3 regions of the Streptomyces sp. BRA346 genome follow, and region 1 is predicted to be linked to each of the others. Evidence: predicted binding sites of a transcription regulator. Region 1 holds the regulator's gene; each other region holds the start of a gene.
What was found. Region 1 encodes HrcA, which represses chaperone genes, less so after heat shock. Its sites were predicted from a motif close to TTNGCACTCNGNNNNNCNGAGTGCNAA; they were not measured.

Region 1 (4,003 bases):
CCGAGGCCCCCGGCCTCGATGACAGCGGCGGCGAGCTGCGGGCAGGAGGCCCCGCCCGCCATCGGAGCCTGCACGATCGGGTACCGGGCGAGATCGGTCAGCGCGGAGGACATGGGCACATGGTGCCATGCCCCCCGCGGCGATCCGTCACCGGATCAGCGTCCGCCGAAGGCGCTCACCGGCGGCGCCTACCGTCCGTTGAACCCGTCCTTCAGGCGCGAGAACAGGCCCTGCTGCCCCGGCTTGGCCGCATCCCCCGGGGGCTGCGGACAGCGGCTCCGCCGCGGGCCCCCGGCCCCGGCCGGGCGCCTACCGTCCGTTGAACGCGTCCTTCAGGCGCGAGAACAGACCCTGCTGCCCCGGCTTGAACTCCCCGGTCGGCCGCTCCTCGCCGCGCAGCTTGGACAGCCGCCGCAGCAGCTCCTCCTGCTCCGGGTCGAGCTTGGTCGGGGTCGTCACCTCGACGTGGACGATCAGATCGCCCCGGCCGCCGCCGCGCAGATGGGTGACGCCGCGCTGGTGCAGCGGCACCGACTGGCCGGACTGGGTGCCGGGCCGGATGTCGATCTCCTCCAGGCCGTCCAGCGTCTCCAGCGGCACCTTGGTGCCGAGGGCCGCCGCGGTCATCGGGATCGTCACCGTGCAGTGCATGTCGTCGCCGCGCCGCTGGAAGACGGGGTGCGGGACCTCGTGGATCTCCACGTACAGGTCGCCCGCCGGGCCGCCGCCCGGGCCGACCTCGCCCTCGCCCGCGAGCTGGATGCGGGTGCCGTTGTCCACACCGGCCGGGATCTTCACCGTCAGCGTGCGCCGCGAGCGGATCCGCCCGTCGCCCGCGCACTCCGGGCACGGGGTCGGCACCACGGTGCCGAAGCCCTGGCACTGCGGGCACGGCCGCGAGGTCATGACCTGGCCCAGGAAGGACCGCGTCACCTGCGAGACCTCACCGCGGCCGCGGCACATGTCACACGTCTGCGCCGAGGTGCCCGGCGCCGCGCCCTCACCGCTACAGGTCGTGCACACCACCGCGGTGTCGACCTGGATGTCCTTGGTGGTGCCGAACGCGGCCTCGTTCAGCTCCACGTCGAGGCGGATCATGGCGTCCTGGCCGCGCCGCGTCCGGGACCGAGGTCCGCGCTGCGAGGCGGTGCCGAAGAAGGCGTCCATGATGTCGGAGAAGTTGCCGAAGCCCGCGCCGAAGCCACCGGCGCCGCCGCCCGCGGCCGAACCCGACGGGTCCCCGCCCAGGTCGTAGACCTGCTTCTTCTGCGGGTCCGACAACACCTCGTAAGCGGCGTTGATCTCCTTGAACCGCTCCTGGGTCTTCGGATCCGGGTTCACGTCCGGGTGCAGCTCGCGTGCGAGCCGGCGGAATGCCTTCTTGATCTCGTCCTGCGAGGCATCGCGCTGCACGCCCAGGACTGCGTAGTAGTCCGTCGCCACTTACGACTCCGCCAGGATCTGTCCGACGTAACGTGCCACTGCGCGTACCGCTCCCATCGTTCCGGGGTAGTCCATGCGGGTCGGTCCGACCACGCCGAGTTTGGCGACGGCTTCGTCGCCCGAACCGTAGCCGACCGCGACGACCGAGGTTGAATTCAGCCCCTCGTGAGCATTCTCATGCCCGATGCGCACGGTCATACCCGAGTCTTTGGCCTCGCCGAGCAGCTTGAGGAGGACGACCTGCTCCTCAAGTGCCTCCAGCACGGGCCGGATCGTCAGGGGGAAATCATGCACGAAACGCGTGAGGTTCGCGGTGCCGCCGATCATCAGCCGCTCTTCGGTCTCCTCGACAAGCGTTTCGAGCAACGTCGCCAGCACGGTCGAGACCGTCCCCCGGTCCTCCTGCTCGAAGGACTCCGGAAGATCCTGCACCAATTGCGGCACATCCGCGAACCGCCGCCCCACGACCCGGCTGTTGAGCCGGGCCCGCAGGTCCGCCAGCGAGTCGTCGCTGATCGGAGCCGGGCAGTCCACCATGCGCTGCTCGACCCGCCCGGTGTCGGTGATCAGCACCAGCATCACCCGGGCCACGGCCAGCGGCAGCAGCTCCACGTGCCGCACCGTCGAACGGGTCAGCGACGGATACTGCACCACCGCGACCTGCCGGGTCAGCTGCGCCAGCAGCCGGACGGTGCGCCCCACCACGTCGTCGAGGTCGACGGCGCTGTCGAGGAAGTTCTGGATGGCGCGCCGCTCCGGAGCGGACAGCGGCTTCACTCCCGCCAGCCTGTCCACGAAGAGCCGGTAGCCCTTGTCCGTGGGGATGCGCCCGGCGCTGGTGTGCGGCTGGGCGATGAAGCCCTCGTCCTCCAGCGCCGCCATGTCGTTGCGCACCGTGGCCGGGGAGACCCCCAGCCGGTGCCGCTCGGTGAGCGCCTTGGAGCCGACCGGCTCCTCGGTGCCCACGTAGTCCTGGACAATGGCACGCAGCACTTCGAGTCTGCGTTCGCTGAGCACCCCGCGCACCTCCAGTCCAGCCGTGTCATCAGGTCGTCCCTCTGGCACTCAATGGTCACGAGTGCCAGAACCCCTCAGCCAGTGTACGGCGGGGTGCGGTGGCCACGGCAAGAGCCGCCCCCCGCCGGTGCCCGGCCACACGTCACGCTATCGCTGTTGGAGCTAGCGTCTCGGTATGAAGACGTGTTGGGAAGAGGCCGGGTGGGAACAGCTCGCGCCCGATGTCGCCCGCCGCCGGCTGCCGGACTGGGACTGCACGGTCGGTGTGGTCGTCGGTGCTACGGACGTCCTCGTGGTGGACACCGGCTCGTCGCTGCGCGAGGGCGCGGCGCTGCGGGCCGAGATCACCCGGCTGACCGGCCGCAGGCCGACCCGGATCGCGCTCACCCATCCGCACTTCGACCATGTCCTGGGCACGGCCGCCTTCGCGGGCTGCGCGGTGTACGGGGCCACCGGCCTGGAGGGGGTGCTGCGCCGCGACCGGGACGCGCTGCGCGAGGACGCGGTACGGCACGGGGTGGCCCCCGACGCCGCCGCCGAGGCCGTCGATCACCTCGTACCGCCGCATCACGCGGTCTCCGGGGAGGTCACCCTCGACCTGGGCGGCCGGTCCGTGCTGCTGGCGAACGTGGGCCCCGGGCACACCGCCCATGACCTGGCCGTTCTGGTCCCGGGAGGGCCGGAGGTGGTCTTCTGCGGCGATCTGGTCGAGGAGTCGGGCACGCCGCAGGCCGGGCCCGACGCGATCCCCGCCCACTGGCCCGCCGCCCTCGACCGGCTGATCGCCCTCGGCGGCGAGGACGCGCGGTACGTGCCAGGGCACGGGTCGGTCGTGGACGCGGCCTTCGTACGTGACCAACGCGACGAACTGGCCGCGCGCTTCGGCGTGTCCCGCTGACCGTTGACCCGCCGCGCTATCGTCATCCGGATGCGCAGCCGACAGTACGACTCGGATCTGACCCCGCCCTGGAAGCGGCAGCAGCCCGCCCCCGAGGTCCCCGCGGACCCGGACCTGGTGGTCGAGGAGGTCACCACGGGGTTCTGTGGTGCCGTGATCCGCTGCGAGAAGACCGCGCAGGGGCCGACGGTCACCCTGGAGGACCGCTTCGGCAAGCACCGGGTCTTCCCCATGGAGCCGCGCGGCTTCCTCCTGGAGGGCCGCGTCGTGACCCTCGTACGCCCGCGCGCGGCGGCCCCCGGCGCGCCGCAGCGCACGGCCTCCGGCTCGCTCGCCGTCCCCGGTGCCCGCGCACGGGTCGCCCGCGCCGGGCGCATCTACGTGGAGGGCCGCCACGACGCGGAGCTGGTGGAGCGGGTCTGGGGCGACGACCTGCGCATCGAGGGTGTCGTCGTGGAGTACCTGGCGGGCGTCGACGACCTGCCCGCCATCGTGCGCGACTTCTCGCCCGGCCCGGACGCCCGGCTCGGCGTGCTGGTGGACCACCTGGTGGCCGGGTCCAAGGAGTCCCGTATCGCCGAGCAGATCACCGACGAGAGCGTCCTGGTCGTCGGGCACCCCTTCATCGACGTGTGGGAGGCCGTG
Region 2 (4,003 bases), on a different contig from region 1:
GAACGCATCGGTCTCCACCTGGCCGGAACCGAACATCTCCGAGAGCCGACCGGCCGTCATATGACGGCGGACGTCCATCTCCCAGAAGCGGTCCTGAGCCTGGACGAAGCCCTGGGCGCGGAACAGGTCCTCGGGTGAGTCGCCGTAGATCTGGGGTATGCCATGACCGTCGCGCTTGACCTGGACGGGATCGGAAAGTCCCTTGAGCTGCAGCGACCCCGTGGTCTCCGGGAAAGAGGCCCGCACGGTACTGATACTCCAGTACGTGCCGAAGCCGGTACCCCCCAAGAGCAGCAGCACGACTGCGATCACGATCAGGCGGAGACGTCGGCTCTTCTTCTTGGGAGAAGAGCCGGTTTTGTTGGCGGGCATCGCTGTCCTTCGAGGGGCAGGGTGATCCTGGAGTGCTGGAGCAACCATAGGCGCAGCGCTGTCGCCGCCCCTACGCGGAGTCATGACTGACGCCGTCCACCGGCCACCGGACCGGTCTGCCGCGCCTCCGCGGGCGGCCCGCGTGGAAGGCCCGCGTCAAGAACCCGTAAAATGTTAGGTAAGGCAATGAAGTTCCGGTCGGCCGGGAACCGTTCACATCGTCCCCGAAGGTCCCGCCGCTCACGTGAGAAAGGTTCGGCCCCTGACTGTCCACCACCTCAATGAACTGCTGCTGGTCTGCTCTCTCGTCCTGCTCGTCGCGGTGGCGGCCGTAAGGCTCTCGTCCCGCAGCGGGCTGCCCACCCTGCTCCTCTACCTCGGGATGGGCGTCGCCCTGGGCACGGACGGGCTCGGCGTCACCTTCGACAACGCCGAACTGACGCAGGTCATCGGCTACGCCGCGCTGGTGGTGATCCTGGCCGAGGGCGGTCTGGGCACCAAGTGGCGAGAAATAAAACCCGCGCTGCCGACGGCCGCCGCGCTGTCGACCGCGGGCGTCGCGGTGAGCGTGGGGGTCACCGCGGCGGCGGCGCACTATGGGGTGGGGCTGGACTGGCGGCAGGCGCTGATCATCGGCGCGGTGGTGTCGTCCACGGACGCGGCTGCGGTCTTCTCCGTGCTGCGCAAGGTGCCGCTGCCCAAGCGGCTCACCGGCATCCTGGAGGCCGAATCGGGCTTCAACGACGCCCCGGTGGTGATCCTGGTGGTCGCCTTCTCCAGCCAGGGCCCCATCGACGCCTGGTACCTCATGATCGGCGAGATCGTGCTGGAGCTGGCGATCGGCGCCGCCATCGGTCTCGCGATCGGCTGGCTCGGCTCGTACGGGCTGCGCCGGGTAGCCCTGCCCGCCTCAGGCCTGTACCCGATCGCGGTGATGGCCATCGCGGTCGTCGCCTACGCGGGCGGCGCGCTGGCACACGGCTCCGGCTTCCTCGCCGTCTACCTCGCCTCGCTCGTCATGGGCAACGCGAAGCTGCCGCACTGGCCGGCCACCCGCGGCTTCGCCGAGGGGCTCGGCTGGCTCGCCCAGATCGGCATGTTCGTCCTGCTCGGCCTGCTGGTGACGCCGCACGAGCTGACCGACGACATCTGGCCCGCCGTCGTGGTCGGCTTGGTGCTGACCGTCGTCGCCCGGCCCGTGTCGGTGCTGGTGAGCACGATGCCGTTCCGGGTGGCATGGCGGGAGAAGGCCTTGCTGTCCTGGGCCGGGCTGCGCGGCGCGGTGCCCATTGTGCTCGCGACCATCCCCATGGTCGGCGAGGTGCCCGACAGCCGCCGGATCTTCAACATCGTCTTCGTCCTGGTGATCGTCTACACCCTGATCCAGGGGCCGACGCTGCCCTGGTTCGCCACCCGGCTGCGCCTGGAGGAGACGGAGGGCACCGCGGACCTGGGCATCGAGTCGGCGCCGCTGGAGCGGCTGCGCGGCCATCTGCTGTCGGTGTCGATCCCCAAGGACTCCCGGATGCACGGGGTGGAGGTCGCCGAGCTGCGGCTGCCGCCGGGGGCCGCGGTCACCCTCGTCGTCCGCGACGGTTCCAGCTTCGTGCCCCTGCCCTCGACCGTGCTGCGGCGCGGCGACGAACTCCTGGTGGTGGCCACCGACCCGGTGCGGGACGCGGCCGAACAGCGGCTGCGGGCGGTCGGCCGGGGCGGCAAGCTGGCGGGCTGGCTGGGCACCGGCGGCGGCTGATGGCGTGGCATAGGTCACCGTGTGCCGTACCGCAGTGGACTGGCGGGCCGGAATACTGCACTATGGAGCGTCGTTAGCACTCAACGAGTGAGAGTGCCAGGAGGAAGCACGTGCCGACCTACCAGTACCAGTGCACCGAGTGCGGCGAGGGCCTCGAGGCGGTGCAAAAGTTCACCGACGACGCGCTCACCGAATGCCCCCAGTGCCAGGGACGCCTGAAGAAGGTGTTCTCCGCGGTCGGCATCGTCTTCAAGGGCTCCGGCTTCTACCGGAACGACAGCCGCTCCTCGTCCAGCAGCTCGAGCGGCGGCTCAGCGAAGTCCGCGTCGAAGAGCGACACCGGCTCGTCGTCGGACAAGGGCTCGTCGTCTTCGTCCTCCTCCTCGGACACCTCCTCGGGGTCGCCCTCGTCTTCGACGTCCTCGTCGTCCCCCTCGACGACGTCTTCTTCGTCGAGCACCTCGTCGAGCAGCACCAGCTCGGCCGCCTGACCTCGCACGCACCGCGCACCCCCGCCACCCCCTCCCGGGAAGCCGCGGGGGTGCCGTGCGTCCGGGCACTGCCGGGCTCGGCTGGCTAGGGTGATCACATGGCTGAGACGAGCAGCACACCAGCAGACATAGGGGTCATCGGAGGGTCGGGGTTCTACGCCTTCCTCGACGATGTGACCGAGATCACCGTGGAGACTCCCTATGGCGCGCCGAGCGATTCGGTCTTCCTCGGCGACATCGCGGGACGGCGGGTCGCCTTCCTGCCCCGGCACGGCCGCAAGCACCATCTGCCGCCGCACCGGATCAACTACCGCGCCAACCTGTGGGCCCTGCGCTCGGTCGGGGTGCGGCAGGTGTTCGGACCGTGCGCGGTGGGCGGACTGCGGCCGGAGTACGGCCCGGGGACGCTGCTGGTGCCGGACCAGCTGGTGGACCGCACCAAGGGACGTACGCAGACCTATTTCGACGGTGAGCCGCTCCCGGACGGGCGGGTGCCGAACGTGGTGCACACGACCTTCGCCGACCCGTACTGCCCGGTGGGGCGGCAGGCCGCGGTGACGGCGGCACGCGGACGCGGCTGGGAGCCGGTGGACGGCGGGACGATGTGCGTGGTCGAAGGGCCCCGCTTCTCCACCCGGGCGGAATCGCGCTGGCATGCCGCGCAGGGCTGGTCGGTGGTCGGGATGACCGGGCATCCGGAAGCGGTGCTCGCCCGTGAACTGGAGCTGTGCTACACGTCGTTGACGCTGGTCACCGACCTGGACGCGGGGGTGGAGACGGGTGAGGGCGTCTCGCACGCCGAGGTGCTGAAGGTGTTCGGCGAGAACGTCGGGCGGCTGCGCGAGGTGCTCTTCGACGCGGTGAGCGGCCTTCCGGGCAACGCCGACCGGGACTGTCTGTGTGCGCACGGGCACGACGGCTGGGAGCTGGGGATCGAGCTGCCGTAGCGGGCGGGCTGGTGGGGGTTGATGGGGGCGCGCTGGGACGCCTGCGCACGCGTGTGGGGGACCGAGTTGTCCACAAGGCGGCGGCCGTCCACAGGCCCCGGCGGGATCGGGCGAGGCCGGGCATGGTGAAGGGGCCAGAAAGCTCCCGGCTCCTCACGGCAGGCGGTGTTGTGCCATGTCCCGTCCCTTTCCCGCGTCCCCGTCCCCCGCGTCCCCGTTCCCCGCGTCCCCGTCCCCCGCGTCTGCTCCGACGACCCGCGCCACTCCCCCGGCCCGCGCGGTGCCGCGCTTCGGTCCGGTGCGGGTGGCGCGCGACGGCCGCTACCGGCTGCGGCGGTCCGTGCGGCGACGGCGGCGCTCGATGGCGGCCGGGCTGGCGCTGACGGCCGCCGCGCTCGCGGCCGCGGCACCGTCCGGTCAGGGATCCTCGCGCCCGGACC
Region 3 (4,003 bases), on a different contig from region 1:
GGTGAGCGCTTCGACCTCGGCCCGATCTTCGCGTGCGGGTCGTGTTTCGGGCCGCTCGAGGTGGCGTACGAGCTGCCGAGCGGCGATCCCGAGGGACTGCGGAAGCAGATCGAGGCCGGTCCCGACAACATCTGGCGCTATGCGCCGCTGCTGCCCGTCCCCGCCGACGTGGCCGCGCTCCCCAGCCTGAGCCCGGGCTTCACCCAGCTCGTCAAGGCCGACCGGCTCGCCCGTGAGCTGGGCGTCACCGGCGAGCTGCACGTCAAGGACGACTCCGGCAACCCGACCCACTCCTTCAAGGACCGGGTCGTCGCCATCGCCGTCCAGGCGGCCCGCACCTTCGGCTTCACCACCCTGTCCTGCTCCTCCACCGGCAACCTGGCCGGTGCGGTGGGCGCCGCGGCGGCCCGCGCGGGCTTCCGCTCCTGCGTCTTCATCCCGCACGACCTGGAGGCGGGCAAGGTCGTCATGGCCGCCGTCTACGGCGGTGACCTGGTCGGCATCGAGGGCAACTACGACGACGTCAACCGCTTCTGCAGCGAGCTGATCGGCGACCCGGCGGGCGAGGGCTGGGGCTTCGTCAACGTCAACCTGCGGCCGTACTACGGCGAGGGCTCCAAGACCCTGGCGTACGAGATCTGCGAGCAGCTCGGCTGGCGGCTGCCGGACCAGATCGTCGTCCCGATCGCGTCCGGCTCCCAGCTCACCAAGATCGACAAGGGGCTCAAGGAGCTGATCGCGCTCGGTCTGGTCGAGGACAAGCCGTACAAGATCTTCGGCGCCCAGGCCGAGGGCTGCTCCCCGGTGTCCACCGCCTTCAAGGCGGGCCACGACGTGGTACGCCCGCAGAAGCCGAACACCATCGCCAAGTCGCTGGCCATCGGCAACCCGGCGGACGGCCCGTACGTCCTCGACATCGCGCGCCGCACCGGCGGGGCGGTGGAGGACGTCACCGACGAGCAGGTGGTCGACGCGATCAAGCTGCTCGCCCGCACCGAGGGGATCTTCGCGGAGACCGCGGGCGGCGTGACCGTCGGCGTGACCAAGAAGCTGATCGAGGACGGGCTGCTCGACCCGTCCCTGACGACCGTCGTCCTCAACACCGGCGACGGCCTGAAGACCCTCGACGCGGTGGCCCCCACCACGGGTCCCTCCGCCATCATCCGCCCCACCCTTGACTCGTTCCGAGAGGCTGGCCTCGCATGAGCGTCAACGTCCGAATCCCGACCATCCTGCGTACCTACACCGGCGGCCAGGCCGAGGTCAGCGCCGAGGGCGCGACCCTCGCCGAGGTTCTGGCGGACCTGGAGAAGAACCACGCGGGCATCTCCGCGCGCGTCCTGGACGACACCGGCAAGCTGCGCCGCTTCGTGAACGTCTACGTCAACGACGACGACGTGCGGTTCGCCGAGGGCCTGGCCACGGCCACGCCGGACGGCGCCGGGGTGTCGATCATCCCCGCGGTCGCGGGTGGCTGCTGACGCCCCATCACCCCGCTCACCTCTGGAAATCGCCTCGCCCGGGAAGATCCGGACGGGGCGATTCCGTGTGTGGAATCGCGATACAGTTGCCCCGCTTCTCCATCGGGCGCGGGCTATCTGATCAAGCCCGGTGCCGGAACCGCATATGAGAACTCGTCAACTTGTGCGCAAAGTGTGTGCGCGATTTGTCGGGTTGGCGCCCTATGTCCGGTCGGGTTTGCCCGGACTTCACGGGACTTCTCCACTTTTTACCGATCGGCCGTGCCCAGAATTCTCGTCCAATTGACCTGTTGCAGAGGGCGTTGGGACGGATACATTCAGCGGCGGTCGACGCGTTCCGGCGCACACCCCCCTCGACTCGGGGGGTGAGGTCTGACCCGGGTCCGCGGAGTGCGGTCCTGCGCAAGGGCCAGCAATAGGGGAGTTAGGAATGGCTCAGGGCACCGTCAAGTGGTTCAACGCGGAGAAGGGGTACGGCTTCATCGCGGTCGACGGTGGTGCGGACGTGTTCGTCCACTACAGTGCGATCCAGATGGACGGTTACCGCACCCTCGAGGAAGGCCAGCGGGTCGAGTTCGAGATCTCGCAGGGCCAGAAGGGCCCGCAGGCGGACATGGTCCGCGTGGCCGCAGGCTGACGCGCCGAACGCGACGCAGCTGACTGAAGTAGCCGGAGGGCCCGCATCCCGCGAGGGGGCGGGCCCTCTGGCATGTCCGCGGGGGCTCTCGCCCGCCTCTCTTGACGCCCGTCGGGCGCTTGCACTCTCATGGGGCGAGTGCTAATTATTGCGTTAGCACTCTGAAGGTGAGAGTGACAGAAGGATCGGGTCGGTGAGGCTCGCCGATGCCGCGCGGGGCAAGGAACCGCACGGCAGGCAGGCCGTCCGTCGCGGGCGCCAGGCGCGGTCCGGAGCAATCCACCCCGTCTTGGGAGGACCACTTCACATGGCCAAGATCATCGCGTTCGACGAGGAGGCGCGGCGCGGCCTCGAGCGCGGGATGAACCAGCTCGCCGACGCCGTCAAGGTCACCCTCGGCCCCAAGGGCCGTAACGTCGTCCTCGAGAAGAAGTGGGGCGCCCCCACGATCACCAACGATGGTGTGTCCATCGCCAAGGAGATCGAACTCGAGGACGCGTACGAGAAGATCGGCGCCGAGCTGGTCAAGGAGGTCGCGAAGAAGACGGACGACGTCGCCGGTGACGGCACGACGACCGCGACCGTCCTCGCCCAGGCGCTGGTCAAGGAGGGCCTGCGGAACGTTGCCGCGGGCGCCAACCCGATGGCCCTCAAGCGCGGCATCGAGAAGGCCGTCGAGGCCGTCTCCGCCCAGCTGCTCGAGCAGGCCAAGGACGTGGAGACCAAGGAGCAGATCGCCTCCACCGCCTCCATCTCCGCCGCCGACACCCAGATCGGCGAGCTGATCGCCGAGGCCATGGACAAGGTCGGCAAGGAAGGCGTCATCACCGTCGAGGAGTCGCAGACCTTCGGGCTCGAGCTCGAGCTCACCGAGGGCATGCGCTTCGACAAGGGCTACATCTCCCCGTACTTCGCGACGGACATGGAGCGTATGGAGGCGTCGCTCGACGACCCCTACATCCTGATCGTCAACTCGAAGATCACCAGCGTGAAGGACCTCCTCCCGCTGCTCGAGAAGGTCATGCAGTCCGGCAAGCCGCTGCTGATCATCGCCGAGGACATCGAGGGCGAGGCGCTGGCGACCCTGGTCGTCAACAAGATCCGTGGCACCTTCAAGTCCGTCGCCGTCAAGGCCCCGGGCTTCGGTGACCGCCGCAAGGCCATGCTCGGCGACATCGCCATCCTCACCGGTGGCACCGTCATCTCCGAGGAGGTCGGCCTCAAGCTGGAGAACGCAGGGCTGGACCTGCTCGGCCGCGCCCGCAAGGTCACGGTCACCAAGGACGAGACCACGATCGTGGACGGCGCCGGCGACACCGACCAGGTGCAGGGCCGCGTCAACCAGATCCGCGCCGAGATCGAGAACTCGGACTCGGACTACGACCGCGAGAAGCTCCAGGAGCGCCTGGCGAAGCTGGCCGGCGGCGTGGCCGTCATCAAGGCCGGTGCCGCGACCGAGGTCGAGCTGAAGGAGCGCAAGCACCGCATCGAGGACGCGGTGCGCAACGCCAAGGCCGCCGTCGAGGAGGGCATCGTCGCCGGTGGTGGCGTGGCCCTGCTCCAGACCGTCTCGGTGTTCGAGAAGCTGGAGCTCGAGGGCGACGAGGCCACTGGTGCCCAGGCCGTGCGCCTGGCCCTGGAGGCCCCGCTGAAGCAGATCGCCGTCAACGCCGGCCTCGAGGGCGGCGTCGTGGTGGAGAAGGTGCGCAACCTGACCCCGGGCCACGGCCTCAACGCCGCGACCGGTGAGTACATCGACCTCATCGCCGAGGGCATCATCGACCCGGCCAAGGTCACGCGCTCCGCGCTCCAGAACGCCGCGTCGATCGCCGCGCTGTTCCTCACCACCGAGGCCGTCATCGCCGACAAGCCCGAGAAGGCCGCT

Region 2: the regulator HrcA is predicted to act here: its motif matches at 2,199-2,225, upstream of LCH29_RS37965 (FmdB family zinc ribbon protein).
Region 3: the regulator HrcA is predicted to act here: its motif matches at 2,237-2,263, upstream of groL (chaperonin GroEL).

The regions. Positions count from the first base shown of each region.
Region 1 covers NZ_JAIWIH010000038.1:173,702-177,704, reverse strand. The annotation lists gene LCH29_RS35035 (nitronate monooxygenase) at 1-113, opposite strand, end outside; gene dnaJ (molecular chaperone DnaJ) at 310-1,443, opposite strand; gene hrcA (heat-inducible transcriptional repressor HrcA) at 1,444-2,460, opposite strand; gene LCH29_RS35020 (MBL fold metallo-hydrolase) at 2,636-3,358, shown strand; gene LCH29_RS35015 (DUF3097 domain-containing protein) at 3,389-4,003, shown strand, end outside.
Region 2 covers NZ_JAIWIH010000046.1:35,377-39,379, reverse strand. The annotation lists gene LCH29_RS37975 (penicillin acylase family protein) at 1-372, opposite strand, end outside; gene LCH29_RS37970 (potassium/proton antiporter) at 617-2,125, shown strand; gene LCH29_RS37965 (FmdB family zinc ribbon protein) at 2,236-2,616, shown strand; gene LCH29_RS37960 (S-methyl-5'-thioadenosine phosphorylase) at 2,715-3,563, shown strand; gene LCH29_RS37955 (RcpC/CpaB family pilus assembly protein) at 3,739-4,003, shown strand, end outside.
Region 3 covers NZ_JAIWIH010000030.1:20,575-24,577, reverse strand. The annotation lists gene thrC (threonine synthase) at 1-1,206, shown strand, start outside; gene LCH29_RS30685 (MoaD/ThiS family protein) at 1,203-1,481, shown strand; gene LCH29_RS30680 (cold-shock protein) at 1,912-2,118, shown strand; gene groL (chaperonin GroEL) at 2,426-4,003, shown strand, end outside.